DNA from 2 places in the Fictibacillus sp. UD genome. Region 2 is predicted to be linked to the other one. Evidence: riboswitches for the same ligand, from Rfam matches in the RefSeq annotation. Region 2 holds a riboswitch; the other holds the start of a gene.
The links. A riboswitch is a leader RNA that binds a small molecule or an ion and turns the genes downstream of it on or off. The one in region 2 is predicted to bind cyclic di-AMP.
Positions count from the first base shown of each region.

Region 1: another riboswitch for cyclic di-AMP. It lies ahead of P8610_RS00145 (dicarboxylate/amino acid:cation symporter); the one in region 2 lies ahead of P8610_RS16360 (potassium channel family protein).

Region 1 covers NZ_JARUHH010000001.1:18,786-30,343, forward strand. The annotation lists gene nagE (N-acetylglucosamine-specific PTS transporter subunit IIBC) at 1-623, shown strand, start outside; gene P8610_RS00090 (YjcZ family sporulation protein) at 669-839, opposite strand; gene P8610_RS00095 (hypothetical protein) at 962-1,630, opposite strand; gene P8610_RS00100 (exonuclease domain-containing protein) at 2,010-2,654, shown strand; gene P8610_RS00105 (hypothetical protein) at 2,874-3,101, shown strand; gene P8610_RS00110 (TrkA C-terminal domain-containing protein) at 3,201-3,914, opposite strand; gene P8610_RS00115 (hypothetical protein) at 4,051-4,209, shown strand; gene P8610_RS00120 (GDSL-type esterase/lipase family protein) at 4,284-5,024, shown strand; gene P8610_RS00125 (Fe(3+) ABC transporter substrate-binding protein) at 5,169-6,254, shown strand; gene P8610_RS00130 (ABC transporter permease) at 6,352-7,995, shown strand; gene P8610_RS00135 (ABC transporter ATP-binding protein) at 7,995-8,708, shown strand; gene P8610_RS00140 (hypothetical protein) at 8,807-9,001, opposite strand; cyclic di-AMP (ydaO/yuaA leader) riboswitch at 9,178-9,346, shown strand; gene P8610_RS00145 (dicarboxylate/amino acid:cation symporter) at 9,516-10,754, shown strand; gene P8610_RS00150 (hypothetical protein) at 10,904-11,558, shown strand, end outside.
Region 2 covers NZ_JARUHH010000013.1:66,299-77,856, forward strand. The annotation lists gene P8610_RS16345 (hypothetical protein) at 1-19, shown strand, start outside; gene P8610_RS16350 (GerAB/ArcD/ProY family transporter) at 102-1,220, opposite strand; gene P8610_RS16355 (TrkH family potassium uptake protein) at 1,360-2,712, opposite strand; gene P8610_RS16360 (potassium channel family protein) at 2,716-3,351, opposite strand; cyclic di-AMP (ydaO/yuaA leader) riboswitch at 3,512-3,665, opposite strand; gene P8610_RS16365 (undecaprenyl-diphosphate phosphatase) at 3,744-4,526, opposite strand; gene cls (cardiolipin synthase) at 4,665-6,167, opposite strand; gene spoIIP (stage II sporulation protein P) at 6,703-7,854, opposite strand; gene P8610_RS16380 (hypothetical protein) at 8,203-8,370, shown strand; gene P8610_RS16385 (MarR family winged helix-turn-helix transcriptional regulator) at 8,411-8,881, opposite strand; gene P8610_RS16390 (ArsR/SmtB family transcription factor) at 9,055-9,651, shown strand; gene P8610_RS16395 (MFS transporter) at 9,653-10,900, shown strand; gene P8610_RS16400 (NAD-dependent epimerase/dehydratase family protein) at 10,913-11,558, shown strand, end outside.

The DNA of each region.
Region 1 (11,558 bases), on a different contig from region 2:
AAAAAGCAGTTGCGGGGATGCTTGGAAGTATGGCGCTTACGTCATTCGTTACAGGTATCACAGAACCGATTGAATTTGCTTTCATGTTTTTATCACCACTGCTTTATGTGATTCACGCTGTACTAACTGCAGCTTCTATGTCAGTTGCTGTATTGTTTGATATCCATCATGGATTTACGTTTTCAGCAGGAGCGATTGATTATTTCTTAAATATTGGAAAAGCACAGAACGGTTGGTTGCTCTTACCGATTGGAGCAGTGTATTTTGTAGTTTACTACAGCATCTTTCGTTATTTAATCGTAAAACTAGATTTGAAAACACCAGGTAGAGAAGATGAAGAAACTATTGTATCTGAGGCAGCTGCAACCTCTACAAGTAATGAAAAGTACGAAGCAGCGGCTGCAGCCTATTTAAATGCACTCGGTGGCAAAGAAAATATAGTCCTGCTTGAAAACTGTATTACTAGACTGAGAGTCCAGATTAAAGATCTTTCGAGAGTAGATGAAGATGCTCTTAGAAAAGCTGGATCCAAAGGTCTTATTAAGCTTAATAACCAAAATATACAGGTAGTAGTAGGCTCTGAGGTTGAACCGATTGCAGACAGCATGAGAGAGAAGCTATAAAAAAAGAGAACCCCATTTTCTTTGCAGGAAATGGGGTTCTTATTTTTACGCGTTCCAATAACCATTTATGGGTGCGTTTGCTGAGAATCCGTATGAACACGGATAAGAATAAACACAGCAGTCTCCGCTAAACGAAATGGCTCCGACAATAATGAGCAGCACGAATAGTACCACATAAAGCGTAAAGCTATCAGAACAGTACTTTCTCGATGACATGGTTTCACTCCTCTTCTTGCACTATGAGAAGCCGATTTCTCTCCTCACTCCATTTTATGCAAAATGGATAAGCATAGAAACGGTGATAAACGCCTCATTTCGAGGAGTTGTCATCTAAGGTTTTATTTGTAAGCTTCATCTAAAATGATATATAAGTAATCTACAAATTCCCCTTTTGAAAACATGGTTACTTCATATACATTTCCAAGATCGTTGTAAACAAATGCCGTATCAGTGTCTGTTGTTTCTTCCACATCTGTTGGAAGTCCGGCAAGTTCTAGAGCTCTTAATTTTTCATCATCCGTAAACAGAATTTCCTCATCAATTACGGAATAGACTAAACGGGCAGCTTTTCCTTCAACAAATGTAACCGCGTATTTCTCGTTTTGATAATAACGTACAACTGCAGGTACGAATTGAGTAGTGCCAGAATAACGATACTGAATTTCTTCTGATCGAGAGGGTTCTCCCCATTTATCGCTTATTTGCTGTTCAGAAAGGTTCGTGAGTTCACTTGCTACAAATTCGTAATTGTCAGTTAAATAATCTTTTTCATTTGTATCTGCATTTTCTTCATCAGCAACTTCAGTGCTCTCATCTTCTGTTGCTGCTGTTTCTGTCGCTTTTGTATCTTCTTCGTCTTGACCAGTAGTTGATGAATCGGTGGCTTTTTCGTTATTATTTTCAGTTTGGGTTTCTGAAGCACCTTGTTCATTTTGTTTAGTATCTTTTGAGCAAGCAGTAATAGTAAACAAGCCAATTATAAGAATTAATAGTAATACTTTTTTCATTGATAATCCCTCATTATGTAATTCATATAGTTAAATAGACACTAACAATGTTAACAAAAGAATGCAGAAATTGAAAATGAAAAGTATGGCAGATTAAGAAACTTATAGCTCTTTACGATTAGACTGACATCTATGCTGATTCATTTCATAAAATAAAGTAAGGTAGTTTGAGTAAACTTTTTTCCTTTCCAGACTGCTCGTTTCCACGGGAGAATAGAGTAGCCCAAAGAAAACCCTAATCTCTATAATTGTAACACCCTGTCAAAATGACATATTAAGTAAGACCTTTTGTAATATTTCATTTTGTTAATAAATCATCTACAATATATGGTAGATACCCAAATGAAGACGTCAATGATGAAGGGCAGGTGTGAAAGGGATGCAATATATTGTTTATGATCTAGAAATGACTAACCGATTATCTGAGATCATTGAGATCGGTGCTGTACGAATGACAGAAGTTAATGGAGAGCTGACAATACTTGATACTTTTCAATCGTTTGTCCAGCCAAAAATGGATAAGCTGAATTCAAGAATAACGAATTTAACGGGAATAACAAAAAAAGATTTAATTTCTGCTCCCGTTTATACAGAAGCAATAGAAAATTTCAAATCGTGGATTGGGCTTGAGGAGTATTATCTATGTTCTTGGGGACCAGAAGATAAATGGGCACTTATTACGGATTCAACGTTTCACCAAACAGAAACCGATTGGATCATAAACCATAATGATCTGCAATTTCATTTTAGTTTGCTTCACGATAGTGAAAAAGGGTTTCGATATGGCTTGTCCCGTGCACTTCTTACAATGGAGCTCTCATATGAAGGTTCGAAGCACAGAGCTTTAGATGATGCTATTAATACAGGCAGGATTCTTAAGAGGATTCATAAACAGATTGAGATTGTAAAAAATCCTACCTCATACTTAGAGTCTAAGCTTTTCGAACCAGAAAAACTGGTGTACAAAACAAAAGCAGAAGAAAGCGTATCGCCATTTGCTTCCTTATCAAAGTTATTTAACTAAAGTATTTTTACTTTTATATGTAAACCTTTCATGAATAGAAGATAACACAAATAACTAAAATAGGACTTTGTTCCTGTTATTTCGATATTCTTCGACAAAAACAGGTAGGCATTATAGGGTATAATCCATAAAAAGTAAGATATGTCGTCATTTGACGAATTGTTTTTGTAGGAAAATGACCTTAGTTTCGATAATAATGGTAGTGGGGGGTGTTTATTAGTGGATACTACATACTACATAACTAATAAAAACAATCAATTATTGGAATTATTGAATACGATAGATTATCGCTTGGCAGATGCAACACTTGAAGAAGTGGATTCAATTATCAAACTTAAAGAAGAACTATTAGCAAACGATGGTATACATATTACTCCTGAACAAATTAACAATATCATTTCTTTGTTACTGTCCTTTGTCCCTGAAAAAGTTAGAGAAGTGGGTTAATGCAGAATCTCTATAGAAGAGGTTCTTTTTTTTATACCCAAAAGTTATTTTCGAACCCTCAATTCTTTATTAGGGGGTAGTGCAAAAAAAAAACAGTAGCTAAAAATGGCTACTGTTTGATTGTTTTTTTTCTTTACTCTTTTTCATTTCCTCCATTTCATCTTTAAATTGTTCTTGAAGGGAATGCTGGTGGCCATAAAGAAAAATCATATCTCCTTCTTGGATCTCTGTCGTGTAGCTATCCTTTCTAAGTGTTACATCACCACGTTTAATAAATAACACGAGTAAGTCTTTATCCTTTTCAATTACATCCTTCAACATCTTTCCAATAATAGAAGACCCTTTATGTATGGGCAGCTCTATTACAACATCATCTTCTTCAAAATACATCACGTCACGCAGTGGCAGATCAGATAAGTTGTAATTCTTTTGCATATGTTTATCAAACGACTTCTTCATAAAGTTCTTAAGTTTAGGCATGCTTAAAATAAGGTAAAGCCCGATCAGGATTAAAATAATAATTCCAAGCTCAATTGATTTAAACTCATCGGATAGGATATTGCTGATAGACGAGATAATGACGGCAAGTGAAAAAACACCGAATAAGATAAGAAAAGTGCTTAATCGTCTTCGGATAGGATGTTCTAAGATTAACTCCGATTCACCTGTTGTGAATCCAGTAGCAGTAAACATTGAGATTACCTGAAAGCGGGCAATTTCTTTTTTTAAACCGGTAAGGGTAAAGAGCAGTACATTAATTTCAATTACAATAGCGATAATTGCAAAATATAGTAGCGTGAATATAAATCCCACAAAGGCACCTCCGTTTAAATTCTTCTTTTACCTTTATACCCTTAATTTCTATAAGTAATAGATAAATTATTAAATATTTCTCTGTTTCATAATCGTGATCTCCTCCTCATATAGTTTTGTACAGGAGGGGATGAAGATGACTGGTTTCCTTATTACTTTAATACCAGCAAGCCTATTGTGCGGAGGTGTAGCACTACTCATTCATTCTTTTGTTAAAAAAGACTCGTACCAGTATGACCAAGAAAACCTTTGGGAAGACTCATCTCTTACATCAGAAGATTATCGAATCAAATAGCACATTCATTACTTGATATTTTCCCTCGTTATGGTAAAAAGTAAGATAACAATAACTAGAATCGAGGATATGTTGTGCGGAAAGTATCAAAGAAATGGCTAATTGGCGGAGCAGCTCTTGCTATACTTCTATTTATCGTCTTTCAGAACTTCGGTAAAACAGAAGTTGCGAGTGAGACAAAAACAATTAAGATTGTTGCTCTTGGAGACTCGTTGACTTACGGTGTTGGAGATCCGTCTAAAACAGGTTATATAGGCATTGTTAAAAGAAATATTCAAAAACAAACAGGCCGAAATGTTATCGTTAATAATTTCGGAATTAGCGGTCAGCGTTCAGATCAATTATTAAAACAACTTGAAAATGGTGTTGTGCTAAAAGCGTTAAAGCAAGCTGATCATGTGTTTGTATTCATAGGAACCAATGACTTTAGACATGCTGCAGGCTGGAACTTTCGTCAGCTCCCACAACAGCCGCTTCTGCTCGGGAAAGAAAAATTAAGAAACAATTTGAGCAAAACCTTGACTGTTGTGAGAGAAAATAACTCGTTTGCCCCCGTCTATGTGCTAGGACTGTACAATCCTTACTTTGGTAAAGCCTATGACCCAACTGCTTCTGATAGCATTCAATCTTGGAATGAAGCAATCATTGAAGTAAGCAATGAGAGCACACTTACTAAGTACATCTCAACTTATGAACTCTACGAAAACGTTGAAAAAGACATGTATTTTTCTGATTCATTGCATCCTAACCGCAGGGGATATAATAAGCTGGGGAATTGGGTTTACAGCCAGTGGAAACCTTTAAATCAAGAATAGCCTCCAAAGAAGTGAATCACTTCTTGGAGGTTTTTTTAATTTTATTTCAAAAGACCATTGACTTGAGAATGATTATCATTATAATTAGAATTGAAGTTGATAATCGTTTTCAATTAATTTATACATAGAGGGAGCAAGAAGAAAATGCAGAAGAAGAAATTATTCACAACATTTATTATTGTTCTACTAGCAGCTGTGATTATGGCCGGCTGTGGGAAGTCAAATGATGGTGCAAGTTCGGGCAATGACAAAGCATCTAATAAAGAAGAAAAAAATAGCGGGGAAGTTAATCTATACACAAGCCGTCATTATGATGTTGATGATAAAATATTTGCTGATTTTACAAAAGAGACTGGAATTAAGGTAAACGTTATTAAAGGGGAAGAAGATGAATTGATCGAGCGTCTTTCTAGAGAAGGTAAGGCTACTAAAGGAGATCTATTCTTCACATCTGATGCAGGCCGCTTACATTGGGCAAAGGATAAAGACCTGCTGCAAAGCGTTGAAAGTGATACTTTAAGTAAGAACGTTCCTGAGAACTTAACAGATAAAGACAACCATTGGTATGGATTAACCAAAAGAGCGCGTGTAATTGTTTATTCTAAGGATAAAGTTGATCCTTCTGAGCTATCTACTTATGAAGCACTTACAGAAGACAAATGGAAAGGGAAAGTACTTATTCGTTCTTCTGAAAATATTTACAACCAATCTTTAGTGTCTTCTTTTATCTCACTAAACGGGAAAGAAGAAGCTAAGAAATGGGCAGAAGGCATCGTTAATAACATGGCTCGTGATCCTCAAGGCGGTGACCGTGATCAAGCAAAAGGTATCGTTGCTGGTGAAGGTGATGTTGCCATCATGAACTCTTACTATTTTGGACAGATGCTAAACTCTGAAGATCCTGAAGAAGTAAAGGTTGCTGAACAGTTAAGTGTATTCTTCCCTAACCAAGAGACTACAGGAACACATATTAACATCAGCGGAATCGGTGTAACGAAACATGCTAAGAACAAAGAAAATGCCATCAAGTTAATGGAATACTTATCAAGTCCTGACGTGCAAAAAGTTTTTGCTGAAGCGAACTATGAGTACCCTGTCAATAAAGAAGTTGAACCTTCTGAGCTGTTAAAATCTTGGGGTGAGTTTAAGGAACAAGACCTTAATCTTTCTGAGCTTGGGGAAAACAATGCAGATGCTGTTAAAATCTTAAATGAAGTAAGTTGGAAATAAACTGTAAAAAATTGCCGTATCGCATTTTGTGATACGGCTAATCGTATGTAGCAAATAACAGCTAGATCTAACCAGATGAGTAAAGAAGAAGGTGAAAATGTTGTATTTGATTCGAAAAATGAGATCGCAATTTAATAGTTGGGCTCTGCTTAGCTTTGTTTTTTCCATTCTAATCATTTTACCGGCTTTGCTCATCATGGTTCAGTTATTCGCGGAGAGTAATGAGAATTGGGAACATATTAAAGAATTTATGCTAAAGAACTATATAATAAATTCGGTAACACTCGTTATCTTTACAGGGCTACTTACTGTAATCATTGGTGTAAGTGCAGCATGGCTTGTGACTGCCTATACTTTTCCGATGCAGCGTTTCTTTAAATGGGGTTTAATTCTCCCTCTTGCCATTCCTCCCTATATCGGAGCGTATACGTATCATGGCATTCTTAATTACACGGGCGTGATCCAAACAAATCTTAGAAACCACTTTAGTATAAAGGTAGATCAAAGGTTCTTTGACATCATGAACATACCAGGAGCAATTTTTATCTTTACTATGTTCCTCTATCCATATGTGTATATCATTACAAGAAGTTTCTTGGAAAACCAGTCTTCTTCTCTAATAGAAAATGCACGGGTTTTAGGCAAAGGTTCATTTCAAACATTTATTCAAGTGGTACTTCCAATTTCTCGAACAGCTATAGTAGGCGGTGTTAGTTTAGTTATCTTAGAAGTATTTAACGATTATGGTGTGGTTAAATATTTTGGTATTCAAACGTTCAGCACAGCGATTTTTCAAGCTTGGTTTGGAATGGGAGATATTCAATCAGCCATTAAATTAGCCGGAACATTGATGGTAATCGTTGTTTTTATCCTAATTGCAGAAAAGTTGATAAGAGGACGAAAACAGTTCAGCTATTCAACTTCGAAAGTACGACCATTGCAGCCGAAGGAATTAAAAGGTTGGAAAAAGTACTCTGTTCTTACCTTATTCCTTGCATTGTTTGCAATAGCCTTTCTTATTCCATTCATCCAGCTTTTACAGTGGGTGTACATGACATACGATGTAATCTTAAGTGAGGTTTTTCTTGATTTAATTTGGAATTCGGTGTTTGTGGCTTCCATAGGTTCAGGGCTAATCATTATTACCGCTCTCATAATCGCTAATTTTAGTCGTCTTTCAAAAGGGTGGGTCAGCAAGTTTTTTTCAAAAATAACGGTTTTGGGATATTCGATACCTGGTGCTGTTATTGCGATAGGTGTACTCACGTTATTTCTTGCACTGGATCAAAAGGTTATTGTCTTATATGAATGGATGGGGCTGGAGCCTACGCTTGTATTAAGCTTAAGCATCAGTATGCTGATCTTTGCCTATGTTGTCCGCTTTTTGGCCGTAGGGTATAACTCTATTGAATCGGGCTTTGATAAAGTGGGGACAGTTTTCACAGATGCCTCCAGGACATTAGGAATGTCTGTTACTAGGACCTTTTTTAAAGTGGATATAAAAATGATAAAAGGTGCGATTGCTGGCGGTTTTATTCTAGTTTTCGTTGATATTTTGAAAGAATTGCCCTTAACGCTCATACTGCAGCCATTTAACTTCTACACGCTGGCTACGAAAACTTTCCAATATGCGAGTGATGAACGAATTCATGAAGCCTCTGTTTCGTCTATGGTGATTATTTGTATAAGTGCACTGTCGATATTCTTTTTACACAAAGTTTTAGAAAAGGAGCCAAAATAATGTTTGTTCAAATCAAAGATTTAGCGTTTAATTATAAAAATTCCCGTAAGCCTCTATTTGAAAACCTTTCTTTAGGGTTTAAACAAGGTGAAGTTACTGTAATATTAGGCCAGAGCGGTAGCGGGAAAAGCACATTGCTTCGTTTAATTGCAGGCTTAGAAATGCCTACAAAGGGATCGATTTTAATTGATCGTGCCGTTATGAACGATTCATTTCGATTTGTACAGCCTGAAAAGCGCGGGGTAGGACTTGTTTTTCAAGATTATGCCCTTTTTCCGCATATGACGGTTGAGAAGAACATTAAGTTTGGCCTTCATAAAATGAGTCGTAAACAGAAGCAATACCGCATGGAGGAGCTTCTGACTATGGTAGGAATGGAAGAGTATGCTTCTCGTTATCCTTACGAATTAAGTGGGGGTCAGCAGCAGCGAGTAGCTTTAGCGAGAGCATTGGCACCAAATCCATCGTTAATTATGTTTGATGAACCTTTTAGTAACTTAGATACTAAACTTCAAGAACAGATTCGTGATGATTTGAAAGAAATCTTAAAACGTACTGGGATTACTTCTATTTTTGTTACACATGACGAAGAAGATGCGCGTGCGATTGGGGACAGGATTGTACTTATGCAGGACGGTAAGATCCAGGAAGCAGGTAGACCAGAGGCAGTATTTAAACAGAATAGAGAAAAGCTTTCGTTAGCTTATGTGTAAATAAAAAAACCGGGGCTATCCCGGTTTTTTGCTACTTCTACAAGATTGTTTAAACGGAAAACAACTACTTCCAAGACAACAAAGCTTACAAAAGGAGCCTATTTTTTAAATTGAGCGTCCAATTTCCCGTTCATGTCGATTAAGAATCCGATTTCTCGGCCTAAAAGTTCTCCAAGTTCTTTTGCTTTCTTTTCACTCTCGTTCTTTATCTGTTCAATCGTTAGCTCGCCTTTTAATTTTGAAGCACCAACGATAATGCTTAAGTCACCTTTTTCATAAAATACAATTTTCATTTACAATACCTCCCTGAAAAATAAAACCTTCTACATATTTCGCTGTTGTCCTCATACTTATGGGGTAGCAGTGAGAATATGGAAAAACATTCATGATGAAACTATTAATTGGAATAAATAAGTATATCGTGTTTTCTTGACAAGTTTTTATGTATGTTGATAAAATTAGAGCATATTCATATGATTCGCTGAATTCTTCACTTCTATTCTAAGAACTGAAGAGAAGAAGCGGGGGAACCACAACATTGGCATTTTGCCTCGGGATGAATTTGTGTAAATACAAAAGGGATAACTCTCAATTCCCTAATCCGACAGCTAACCTCGTAAGCGTTTTTGGAGAGAGAGCTTTAATACATGGGCTAAGTCTATGTGTTGCGGTGTATCCCACGGAAAATCCTCTCTATTTTCGTGGGTTTTTATATGCAGCAAACAAAAATTTAGGCATGTATTAGGACACACTCCTCATACTATAGTAACAATAGTAAGAATTTTCAAACAAAAGGGGGATGCGTTTATGAAATTGTCAACGAAAATTTTGATCGCGCTGGCATTAGGGGTTGTAGCAGGCCTTATTCTTAATTTAGCCTTGCCAGATGCGTTCGCAACACTGGATAAATACGTATTAAAGCCAGTGGGAACATTGTTCTTAAACCTTATTAAAATGCTTGTTGTACCGATTGTTTTCTTTTCAATCGTTTTAGGAACTGCAGGATTGGGTGATCCAAAAAAACTAGGACGTATCGGTGCAAAAACAATCGGTTTCTTCTTAGCTACTACAACAATCGCCATCATTATTGCTATGAGTTTAGCACTTATTTTTAAACCAGGCGTAGGTGACTTTAAAACTGAAGGAGCTAAATTTGAAGCACAAGAAGCTCCAGCTGTTACAGATACGTTATTAGGAATTATTCCTACCAATCCTGTTCAGGCTATGGCTGACGGAAACATGCTTCAAATCATCGCTTTCTCAGTATTTGTTGGTTTCGCTTTAACGATGCTTGGAAGCAAAACAAAAGGAATTATGGATTTAATTGAACAAGGTAACGATATCATGATGTACCTTGTAAATGTAGTAATGAAGTTTGCTCCATACGGGGCTTTTGCTCTAATCGCTTCGGCAATCGGAAGCCAAGGTATGGATGCAATTAAAGCGATGGGACTCTATATGACAATCGTAATTGCCGCATTAGCAATACATTCAATCGTCACATACGGTGGCTCTGTTGCATTGTTAGGTAAAATGAACCCTGTTACGTTCTTTAAAGGCTTTGCGCCTGCAATGTCAGTAGCATTCAGTACATCAAGTTCAAATGCTACACTTCCGATCTCCATGAAAACAGCCCAAGAAAACCTTGGTGTCCGCAAATCTGTAAGTGGATTTGTACAGCCGTTAGGCGCTACGATTAACATGGATGGAACAGCGATTATGCAAGGGGTAGCGACGATCTTTATCGCACAAGTATATGATGTAAACTTAAGTATTGGTGCGATGCTTACTGTTATCCTTACAGCTGTTCTTGCTAGTATTGGTACAGCAGGGGTACCTGGAGTAGGACTCATCATGCTAGCGATGGTACTAAACTCAGTTGGATTACCAGTTGAAGGTATCGCTCTGATCCTTGGTGTTGACCGACTTCTTGATATGTTAAGAACGGCTGTTAACATCACGGGAGATGCTGCTTGTGCAGTTATCGTCGACAAGGGTGAAGACAAACATCTTGGTGCTCGTGATCAAGAAGTTAGCGCATCATAATTGATTAATTAAGCTGCAGAGATTTTTCTCTGCAGCTTTTTTATATGCCGATTTCCCTAGTTTAGTAATTATGAGTAAATAAATGTAAGCAAGGATAAAAAAACATGTTAAAATGGATAGATACATAATGAAATTTCGGAGTGATTTTCTTGGAAAAATGGGTCGAGATATTAATGCTTACTGGTAAGATCATATGGGTACAGATTCAGACTGTTATCAATCCTCTTATCGAATTAATTGAAAGTGGGACGAATAACTTTTGGTTTGTATTTGCGTTCACTATCGTCGCAGGAGCTGCGCTTTTAAGCCTTATTATTAATGGAATCACCTTTTATCAGGCTCATAATTTTATCCATCGAAAAATGGTTATTGAATCATCTCAAGATATTGAATTTACTTTATTCTTAAAAACGCTTTGGCAGAGTAGCCGATCTAAAGGTTTGTTAGCTAACGCAAAGTCAGCCAAAAGCCGATACCTTCAATTCAATACACAGGAACGTCTTTTTGTTCAAACCTATCTGCAGCAGCGTTTGAAATTTTTACGTATAAACCAGCCTTTGTTTATATTGGCGGCCGTATTTATTGGTTTAATCTCAAGTATTGCTGTTAACGTACTGCCCATTGAGGCTGTAGCGTTCACTGCTGAAAATGTGTTAAAAACAACTTTGTTTGTACTTGTTTGGCTGTTCATTATGCAAACTAAATATGTATCAGTTAAGAAACAGACATACTATCACCTAGCTTGGATGCAAGAAACGAACAGAGCAGTAAACGAGGATTACATACAGGATGAAGGTGCTGAAT
Region 2 (11,558 bases):
CTTGCTGCTTCAAGCTTAATTCTCCTTTGTATAAATGCAAAAACTGCTAAGCCACTTCATCTTTACTTCAGGTGAGAGGTTTAGCAGTTTTTTTATTTAAATCAAGTAGTCGGTGATGCTTGCTCGTTATTTTTTCTTTTCTTTTTTAACTGTTTTTTGAAGAACGTTGCAATAAATATAAGTGGAATATAACTGATCGCCAAGTAAAAACCAATTTTATTCGTGTAATTATTGAGCAAGTTGATTTTTAATCGGGTATCTAAAAAGATGCATGAAACCAAAATAATGGCTAATAAAACAATAAGTGTTACATGCTGACGAATGTTCAACATTAATTTTGCTACCCGGCTCGAGCACCATATTGCAAGTGTAATATTGGGAAGGATCACAAGGCACCACATGGATACGAACACAAAGTCAAAGCGCTCCACAAATGACACTTGTACGATTTTCACCATAGAAAGCGTTGCCCATATATTTCTGGCCAACTGTTCTTGACTAAAGAAAGCAAACGAGAACAGCGTAACCAGTAAATACATCATAAAGGTAAAGATATTAGCATGATGCGCAAATTTTTGAGAGCGTTTTGCGTTTTTTATAAATGGATAAAAAACGAGCAGCGTCTCAAATCCGAGGTAACTGAGCATCATGTTTTTCGTTGCTGATAAATAATCTTTAAGGTTTTCATCAAATACAGGCAACAGATTAGAAAAATGAGTGAACTCTAGTGGATAAACCAACAAAAGGATTAATCCTAATGGAATGACGACTCCTAAGAAACAGATTCCTGCAACTGTTCGAAAACCTGAAGAAACGACGTAATATGTTAATAAGAGAAAGACAACAGCGATTTTCCAAGTACTTAAGGTAGGAAACATCCATACTTGTATCACTTCGATATACGTTCTTAAAACAGTAATGGACCATAATAGAAAGTAAAGTAAAAGAGCGAGATTAAACATGTTACCAAGAAGCCCGCCAAACAAAGATTTATGGATGGTCACGATATCTCCGTCACCATTGTCAAGCACATAATAGATCATCCATATAAGTATATGTACAAAAGCGGCTGCGATAATGACCGAGATCCAAGAATCATAACCAGCATATTTTGCAATGATTCTCTGATAACCTAGAACTCCAACACCAACTTGTTCAGAATGCACAAGGAAAAAGACAAGAAAGGGAGACACGAGAAAAGCTTCTTTAATTTTTTGCATGACGATTTCCCTTCCTTTCCGCTGAAATGCTTATAAATCTTGTTTTAGCATTCCCAACAGAAAAGTCTTTAACCCATAAATAGCCAAAAAAGCTAACTCTTGAAAAGGGATTATCCCTTCTGAGTTAGCTTTCATTCTTCTACCCTGTAAATACTTCACCATCAGGATAACGAATATTATCTTTTGATTGTTTAGCAAGACTAAACGCCAATGTTAATGGACCTAACTTTCCGAAAACCATCACAGCACAGATGACTGCTTTTCCAATAACAGTTAGATCTGGGGTAAGCCCCATACTTAACCCTACCGTACCAAAAGCAGAAATGACTTCAAATACGATCATCATAAAAGAGGTGTCTTTCTGGACATATGTGATAATAAACAATGCTGCAAAAATAAACAAAATGGAAATGGTTGTGATAGCAAGTGCTCTATACACGACTGCATTTCTAATGGTTCGTTTCATAATAACCGTATCTTCTTTGCCTTTCAAAAATGCTGCAACAGTAAAAAGAATAACTACAAATGTTGTCAGCTTAATTCCTCCACCTGTTGAAGTACTCCCTGCTCCAACAAACATTAAAAGAATCATTAACAAAGATGTATCAGGATTTATCGCAGTCATATCGATAGAGTTAAACCCTGCTGTTCTTGGAGAAACACCTTGGAAGTAAGAAGCCCAAAATTGCTCAATACCTGAAAGCATACCGATTGTTTTAGGATTATTAAATTCAAATAAGTAAAAAAGTAAAATAGAAATCACATTGATGATTACTGTGGAAATAAGCATGACTTTCGTATGGAGGGAAAGGGTTTTCCATCTTCGGCTTACCCACATATCAACCAACACAGTAAAACCAATCCCACCGGTAATAAACAAGAACGATATGACGAGGTTCATTGTCGGATCTCCCACATATCCCATTAACCCATCAGACCAAAGCGAGAATCCTGCGTTATTGTACGCTGATATTACGTGAAATATGCTATAGTATATTCCTTTATAAAATCCTAAATCAGGTATAAGCCTTACCGAAAGAACAATAGTAGCAACCATTTGTATACTGATCGAAAACAAAAATAAGTTTCGTACTAACCTAATTACCCCGCCGATCGACGGTTGGTTTAATGCCTCTTGCATAAGAACCCTTTGCTTAATGGATATTTTCCTGCCCATCATAATGACGACTAAGGAAGCAAAGGACATAACGCCGAGTCCTCCAACTTGAATCAAAAACAGAATTACAATTTCACCAAACAAGGTAAATGTAGATCCTGGATCAACCGTAGCAAGTCCTGTTACGGTTGCAGCAGATGTTGCGATAAAGAAGGCATCTATCCATGATAGAGCTTTTTCATGAGCAATTGGCAGCTTCAATAAACAAGTACCTACGAAAATAAGAAATAAGAACAGCAATGCTAAAAATTGAGGAGGACTCAATTTTATTGGATTGTGCAGAAATCGTTTACGATTTTTCACATGCAGTGCCAAAGCTTACACTCCTTCATCCTCGAAACGATTTAGATCCTCATTTTTCCCAATGACAACCAGAATATCTCCATACTCTAATGAAACGTCTGCAATAGGAGAAACATGTATATCATCTCCACGTTTAATGGCAACAATATTACACCCATATCGCGCACGCACATCTAGATCGGTAAGCGTCTTGTTTACAAGTTTATCTGTTACCCCGATTTCAACAATACTGTGTTCATGTGATAATTCAATAAAATCAATAATTTTTTCTGAAGAAATAAGCTGTGCAACTCTGAGCGCCATGTCACGCTCTGGGTGGATAATGCGGTCTGCACCTAGCTTTTCCAATACTTTATGATGGTAATCATTCTGGGCTTTTACCCACACTTTGTTTACGCCCGCTTCTTTTAAAAGCAAGGTAGTCAAGATACTGGCTTGTATGTCTTCTCCAATCGAAACGATAACATGGTTGAAGTTTCGGATTCCTAGAGATTTCATTACCTTTTCATCTGTTGAATTGGCTTGAACCGCTTGAGTAGCAATCGTTGCAAATTCATTTACTTTTTCCATATCATTATCAATTGCAAGGACATCGTAACCCATAGTGGCAAATTCTCTACAAATGCTGCCCCCGAAGCGACCAAGTCCAATTACGGCAAACTGTTTTTTTTCATTACGATTCTCCCCTTAACTACATGAAGTTTTCCTTCGTTGTCCTCTAGCCTTGCTGGTTAAGAGGTTCTGTAAATCAGTAAAAAAACGCAAAAAAAGACCACACAAAAAAGCGGGTCCGGTTTTTCACCAAATTGACCTCTCCAGTGACATGACGCTTACGGGGTTAGCTGTCGGATTAGGGATTGGAGTATCCCTTTTTGCGTAAAGCAAAATTCACCCCAAAAAATTGGTTCCCCCGTTTCACAGTAGTTTTACCATAAAAACAACTGTAAATTCAGCGATCTAAAGCCTGCTAAATTTTGAATTACATATACTGTAATCCTCCATCTTTTAAATGTCAATCCATTTTTATAGTGTTAACAAATACTTTACATTTTTCCTGAAAATTGAAGAACCAATACTACAATTCCAACGATCCATACATAGATCGCAAACCCTTTTAGCGTGCCGGTTTGCAGAAGTTTAATCATCCATTTCACAGCAATATATCCGAAGATTGCTGATGCTAACGTACCAATCGCAAGCGCTGAAAAAGAAATCGGTGGCTGTGCACCCGTGAAAAGATCTTTTGACTGAAGAACAACCCCACCTGCAATGGATGGGATGGAGAGTAAAAATGAAAAGTACGCTGCTGCTTTTTTATTGATTTTACAAAATAACGCCGCTGCAATTGTGAGACCAGACCGGGAAACTGCCGGAAGAATAGCCGCTCCTTGAAATGTTCCGATCACTAGAGCATCGCGTATTGTAATGTCATCAATTCCTTTGTACCCGTTCCGTTTATAAGAATCAGCCCACCATAACAATAACCCTGTCAGCAAAAACTCCCATCCGACGGTTATCCCTGTTTTAGAGATTTCTTCAAAAAAATCTTTAAAAGCCAGTCCGATTATAGCAGTTGGAATCGTTCCTGCAATGAGCAGGATTCCGATTTTGCTGAACGGTCTTCTTATAACTTCCAAAATCTCTTTTCCATACACAGTCATAACGGCGATCAGTGTTCCAATATGCAGCATACTATCAAGGAACAGTCCGGCTTCTTCCAGCTGAAATACTTGTCTTCCTAAGAGCAAGTGCCCTGTCGAGCTCACAGGTAAAAATTCAGTTAAGCCTTGGACAATACCTAATATTAGGGCCTCGAGCCAATCCATAAAAAAATCCCCCTCTATAAATGGTCTCGTACAACCTATTCTATAAAGGGGTTTTCTATGCTATGTTTTCTAATAGGCGGCGAATCTCTTCGTCAGTTTCGTTTCTGCGGTACTCACGTATTAAGGATACGATCCGTTCTAAAGAACGCCTGAGAACAGACGGGAAAACGACTCTTTCGTTCTTTCCCAAAGCCCTCTTTTATAAAATTCAACCGGGCGAATTTTTGTAGATTCTTCCATGTCTTCTTCGTACTGTCGAACCAAATCATTAACAGAAGACGTATTCAGCAGGAACACATTCACTTCAAAGTTCAGATGGAAACTTCTCATATCCATGTTTGCCGTACCAATCGATGCTGTATCACCATCAATAATGATTACCTTTTGATGCAAAAATCCTTTTTTATACGAATAGATCTCGATTCCTGAGCGTAAAAGTTCTGGATAATAAGAGCGGGTCGCATATTGAGTTAAGAATCCGTCGTTAATTTCCGGAACCATCAACCGAACTTGAACACCTTTTTTGGCAGCCACACGAAGAGCTGTACGAATCGCTTCATTCGGAACGAAATATGGTGTCGCGATCCAGATGGATTTTTCCGCGCAGGAAATTAAAGAATAATAGAGATCACTCATAATCCCAAGCTGCGTATCTGGTCCGCTCGCTACAACGTGAACGGTGCCGTCTCCTTCTGCCGAGTGTGCTGCCGTAAGGTGATCATCTTCTAATAAGTCCTCACCGCATACATACTCCCAATCCATTAGAAAAATAGCATGCAGAACTTGAACAGCTTCTCCTTCCATCACCATATGCGTATCGCGCCAAAAGCCGATATCAGGATCTTCACCTAAATACTCAACACCAACATTGAGGCCGCCAACAAAACCTATTTTTCCATCAATCACAATAATTTTACGGTGATTTCGGAAGTTTAGTTTTTGGTTGAAAAATCCATAACGAACAGGTAAAAATGCTTCTACAAGAACACCAGCCTTTTTCATGCGATCAATATCATGCTGTTGAAGCGATAAGCTACCTATTCCATCATACAAAAATCTGACTTTAACACCTTCGTTTGCTTTTTTTATCAAAAGATCGATAATATCCTTCCCAAGCCGGTCGGAGCGAAAGATGTAATATTGAATGTGTATATATTCCTTCGCCTCTTGTAACCGTGCAATAATCTCAGGAAACGTTTCTTGACCATTCTGTAAAATCTTCGTATCCGTGCGTCTGTTAATACGAGTAAGCGTGATGTGATGAGCATGTTTAGCGAAACATTGCTGATGCCTTTTCAAATCACTAAAATCCGGTTTCTCTTCTTGCTTAGAAACCCTGATCCACTCATCTCTGTCTTTTTTTCTTTTCGATTTAAACAGATGACCTTTTAAGTACAATTGCCCCGAATAAAGGTAAAACATATACCCTACAAAAGGGAACAGAATCAAAACATAAATCCATAGAAGCGTGTGCTGAGCTGTTCTGTTTTCGAGCATTAACGAATAAATCGTGTACAAAATAACTGCAATGTAAAGGAGCCCGAATGCTGCTTTAATAATTACATATCCTTCTGCAAAAAAAACGATGTATAAACAGACGAGTAACAATAGTGTGAGGAAAAATTCCCATATTCGTTTCATGCACTAGCTCCTTTTTCAAATCTTCTCTTTACCTCTTTTATTCCCTTACCCTTGTAAATAAAACAAAAGTACCTCTCTTTTTATACCATTTTTTCTTAGGATTTGCAGATATCATGACAGTTATGAAATTAGTACCGTTTCGATCATTCGAAACGGTTTTTTTGTGTACGCATTGGGTTGATATACAGACGCTTCGGAAATTTGCGGGGCCAATAGGTGGTGAATCTTGAATTGGACAGATTATTGGCTGGATTGGACAGATTAAGTGACCAATCCGACAGATTAAACTTCAAATCGGACAGATCCACTAGTCAATTGGACAAATTAACAATAAAACTGCTCCTATGCACAGACTCCTCTATGGCACTTACTGTCGACTTTTACGAAAATACTGTCCACTTTTTGAGTTTTACTGTCCACTTTCGCTTATTTACTGTCCACTCTGCTATTTTTACTGTCCACTTTAATTTTCCGCAAAAAAAGAAACACATAAAAATACTCCAAAGGTTATCACCACCTCTGGAGTCATTCAACATTATTCAGCTTTCGCTCCATTTTGCTTCCAGTAGTACTCAGCTACGGCATCAGCTACAGCTTCAGCACTTCGGTATAGCTCATCCATGTTGTTGTCGACCCCTCCGAATTCAATGAGAAGTGCATTTTCGGATAGGTCTTGGTTGTAGACACCGTTCCCTGTGGTTTTGTTTTTGCCGATTACCCCACGGCTTAATCCTGGATATTTTTTATCTAAAATCGCATTAATTTCTTGTGCTGCTTTCTGGTTTTTCTCAAAATTAGGATTAGCAGTACCGATTACAAACAGCGTACGTGCATAAGATTTCCCATTTATTTCAGTCGTTGTGGATTTTCCTCTTAGCGAGTCCCGATGCAGATCAAAGATTAGATCTATATCTTGATTGCTCGCCATCGCACTTTGAACGAGCGTACGTGACATCGGGTAACTTTTCCGGTAGTCAGTATTATTTTTCTTCAACAGTTCTGTCATATTGGTATAATCAACAGTCGTTCCAATTCCCCTCGCCTCTAATTCCTCTCCTAGCTTTTTGCCGACCATTGTTATGTTTACTTTCGAATGAATGGCATGATCTGGATTTGTGACTCCTTTTAAGTGAGGCAAAAAGGATTCCCAGCTATGCGAATGATAGATATAGGCGATCTTTTTTCCGCTCGTCGTTTGTCCTGGCGGATTTTGTGGCTCAGTCGGATCTGGATCTTCTAAACGCTCCATGTCTTGAACCTCTGCTTCTTCACCGCTTAACAACAGCTCCATTGGCGGCGGTGACTCGTACGCTAAGTTCGTATAATCTGTTCCTTCCCCAGCGACAATGATCGTGGAATCGTAGAGCGCAAATCCTGGCAGTTCATTTCCTAGCAGACTTCGGATGTCCCCAGGTTTTATGCTTGTTGTAAGCTCGAACAATACACTCGACAATGCGGGCGGTTCACTCTCTTTCGGCAGTTCTTGCGTAAAGTATCTGTTTTCCCAGCCTATGAAATAGACCAGTGCCTCTCCAGAAAACTCCGTTAGCCATTTGTGCATCATTGAAGAACTCAACCTGTATTTGTGCTCAAAAGATGTGATAAAGCTAGTGGCAATCACAATAAATAGCATGGCTCCAGCAAGTAATAAAGGTAACCGTTTCATATTCAATTGCGGGGTAAACATGTATAGCCCTCCACTTCTGTTTGCGTTTCTATCACATCCTATGCACGTAAAAAATTAAATAGAATCAAATCTATGAAAAAATAATAGAGATTACGTTGCTTTTAAAATTGATCTCTATTAGAAAAGTTGGTATAAGTTATTTTGATTTGCCCCCATTGAGAGGTAAGAGGAGAGTGCAAGGTGTGTGCCTAACACCTAAGAAAGTTATCGCCAGTATGGGATAAGAAAGCATGCTACGTGGATCTTAAAAGACGCATGAGCACACATCTTTTTGAATGGTTCTTTTCCTAAAAGTTTGTTGCTTCAGAGGCAATTGGTTCAATTCTCTTCTTTGATAAGTTGATTGGAGTGCAAGGTGCGAGACTCCTGCGGGACAAGCGGTCAGGTGAGACCCTTAAAGGCGCAGAGCGGCAAGGGGCTCACCGCCTGCCCCGCGGAAAGCGAGCAGCCTGGAGCGGAAATCAATCTCTTTTAAGAGCAACAACGAATGCTAAAGAAGCCCTTTATTTTATTTAATATGTTTAAATACTTTTAAGCGCAAAAAAAAACCAGTTACTCAACTGGTTTGTGATGTGAATACAAGCTTATCCGTTTCTGTATGATGATTTCCACTCGCAAGCTTCTCATAAATATCAATAAAAATTCCTAACTCTTCAGGTGACAAATGATTTAGGTAACTGCTTATTGAATCGACTCTTTCATTTTCAGCCTCTCTTAAAATTTCGTGTCCTTCGTCCGTAATCTCTAAATAAACAATTCTACGGTCCATTTCACTACGATAGCGACTTACAAACCCACGCTTGTACAAACGATCCGCACCAACAGTTATCGCACTTGGTTTAACACCCATATAATCAGCCAATTTTGAAACGGTCCATTTATTTCTAATGCATAACGTCTTTAAAAGTACGAATTGTGTTTTCGTTAGTTCCTTTTCAATTGCAATTTCCGGGTGCAAACGCTTTGACACAATATAATGTACTCTTTCCAATCTCTCCACATAGGATTTCAAATCCTTATTCCCCATACTATGAACCTCCAGCCTCTAAGTTGAAATGCGAATATTATACTAACATTATACAAGAATTTTCATAACATTTGAACTATTTTTTACAAATAATGTGCAAATGTGTTGACTATTGGCATAAAATTACATTATGATACATTCAAATAAATTTGAACGTTTCAGGAGTGTTGAACATGCAAGAAATTTACCACATACGTGAAGTAGAACAGCTAAAGGTTATTTCTGACCCGCTTCGCATTAAAATCCTGTGGGAGATATTAGATGAAGCAAAGACTGGAAAAATCCTATCTGACCTTTTAGAAGTACCTGCCCCTAAAATTCACTATCATCTAAAAGAAATGGAACGCGTTGGCTTGATAATGGTTGAACGCACCGAAGAAAAGAACGGCATTGTACAAAAGTTCTACAGACCTGTAGCTCAGTCATTTTCAATAGCTGAAATTTTGCCTGATCAGCGCAATGCAGTAAAAGATGAGCTCTCTGATGCGCTAAAGGAAAACATTCTTGTCTCTCTCGATAAAACTAAATCGATGATTCGCAAGCTGGATCCTGAAGTGCTGGCCTATACAGATTCCCCTCTTAAATTTGGATATAGGCATGTGAAACTGTCTTCTGACCAAGTTAAACAGCTTCATGAAAAAGCAAAAGAAATATCCGAGTTAATCTCAGAGTTTAAAAAAAATGAACGTGAGGATGGCGAGATTTATCATTACTTCATGCTCTCATTTCCTCTAAAAGAAACACCATATCCAGAAGAGGAGCTTGATTGAAATGACACAAGCACTGACAGTACAGGATAAAAATATTGAAGGATCTCTTTTTAAACAGCGTTCTTTTTTGTTCATATGGGCAATCACGATTTGTTCTTCATTTTCCATCGCTATTTTTCAGTTTTCACAAAGCTGGTATGTCGTAAAGACTCTCGACAAAGAAGCGTCGCTCGGGATCGTATTTATCGCAGCGAACGTGCCTCGTATTTTATTTATGGCCATTGGAGGCGTTTTAGCAGACCGAGTCAGCCGAACGAAAATTTTGTTCGTCTCTAATCTCTTAAGAACTGTTTTATTGGTTGGATTGTTGATTATGCTCGCAACAGGACATCTATCCCTCCTCTCTTTTATCATTTTTGGTTTGTTTTTTGGCGCACTTGATGCCTTCGTCTGGCCTGCGAACGGATCTTTATTACCTAATGTCGTTGATCATTCCCAGCTAACACGTGCAAACTCAGTTATTCAAACCACTCAGCAGAGTTCTCTTATTCTTGGACCGATGATTGGCGGGCTACTTGTCGCGAGCAGTGGAGGTTACTTTCTTTCATTTGGGGTTCCTGCATTCATGCTTCTTCTATCTGCTTTTCTTGCCTTCCTGCTCAATGTTCCAGCTTCGGAGAGCTCTAGTTCAAAAAAGTCTGGCATGTGGCAATCCATTAAAGAAGGACTTGATGTGGTAAAGAGTTCTGCTTTTTTAAAAGCACTATTCTTAAGTACGATTTTTCTAAATGTTTTCGTTGTCGGTCCTTTAATGATGGGTCTGCCGATCTTTGTGAAAAATGTTCTCGACGGCAGCGCATTAGATTTCAGCTTTATTGAAGGGTCCATGGCTGCCGGCATGCTTATCAGTTCAGTGATCATCGGAATTTTAAACATTAAGAAAAGGCGAGGTCTTATGGTAACTCTCTCGCTTTTCACCATGAACGTTTTCTTTTTCTTGTTTAGTCAGAGTTCCTCTCTTTACGCTTGCATGTTCGCGATCTTTTTTATTGGAATCACATTCCCTGCTACAAACATTCCGCTCATTTCAGCGGTACAGTCTTCTGTAGATAAAAAACTGCTTGGCCGTTTGATGGGACTGCTTACGATGGCAAGTATGGGTCTCGCCCCATTATCTCTTGCAGCAACATCCATATTGATTTCATACGGTTTCACCATCGATAAGATTATGGCTGGCGGTGCACTCTCTTTAATTCTTGTAAATGTTTTAATCATGTGGAAACTTCCTGCTTTAAGAAAAATGGAATAGGTGGTGGATTGGATGAAGGTATTAATCATTGGCGGTACACGTTTTTTAGGGAAACATTTAGCAGGTTCCTTTAAAAGGAACAGCCATGAGGTTACTTTGTTTCATAGAGGGAAAACAGCAGAAAAAGGCAGTCAGGAAAATATTCAGGAAATCATTGGTGACAGAGATGAGGACTTATCGTTACTCCAGAAGCACTCTTGGGATGTTGTTGTTGATACATGCGGGTACTTCCCGAAACAAGTTCGTAAAACCGCTGAAGCTCTCCACAAAAACGCGAAATCTTACATTTTTGTTTCCTCTGTTTCCGTTTATGAAGATCAATCCGTACGATATCTTACGGAAGAAGCAAAGACTGCTGACCTTGCGGATCCTGATATAACCGAAATTGGTGAAAATTATGGAGCTCTTAAAGCAGCATGTGAACAAGAAGTGATTAAAGTTTTTCAGAATCAGGCTTTAGTTATTCGCCCTGGATTAATTGTCGGGCCTAACGATTATACTGATCGGTTTACGTATTGGCCGGATCGAGGTGTTCAAGGCGGAGAAATCTTGATCCCAGATATGAATGATCCTACAGTTCGATTCATCGATGTACGCGATTTAGCGAATTGGATTGTTTTGATGGCTGAAAATGAAGAGAGCGGTACTTTTCAAGCTG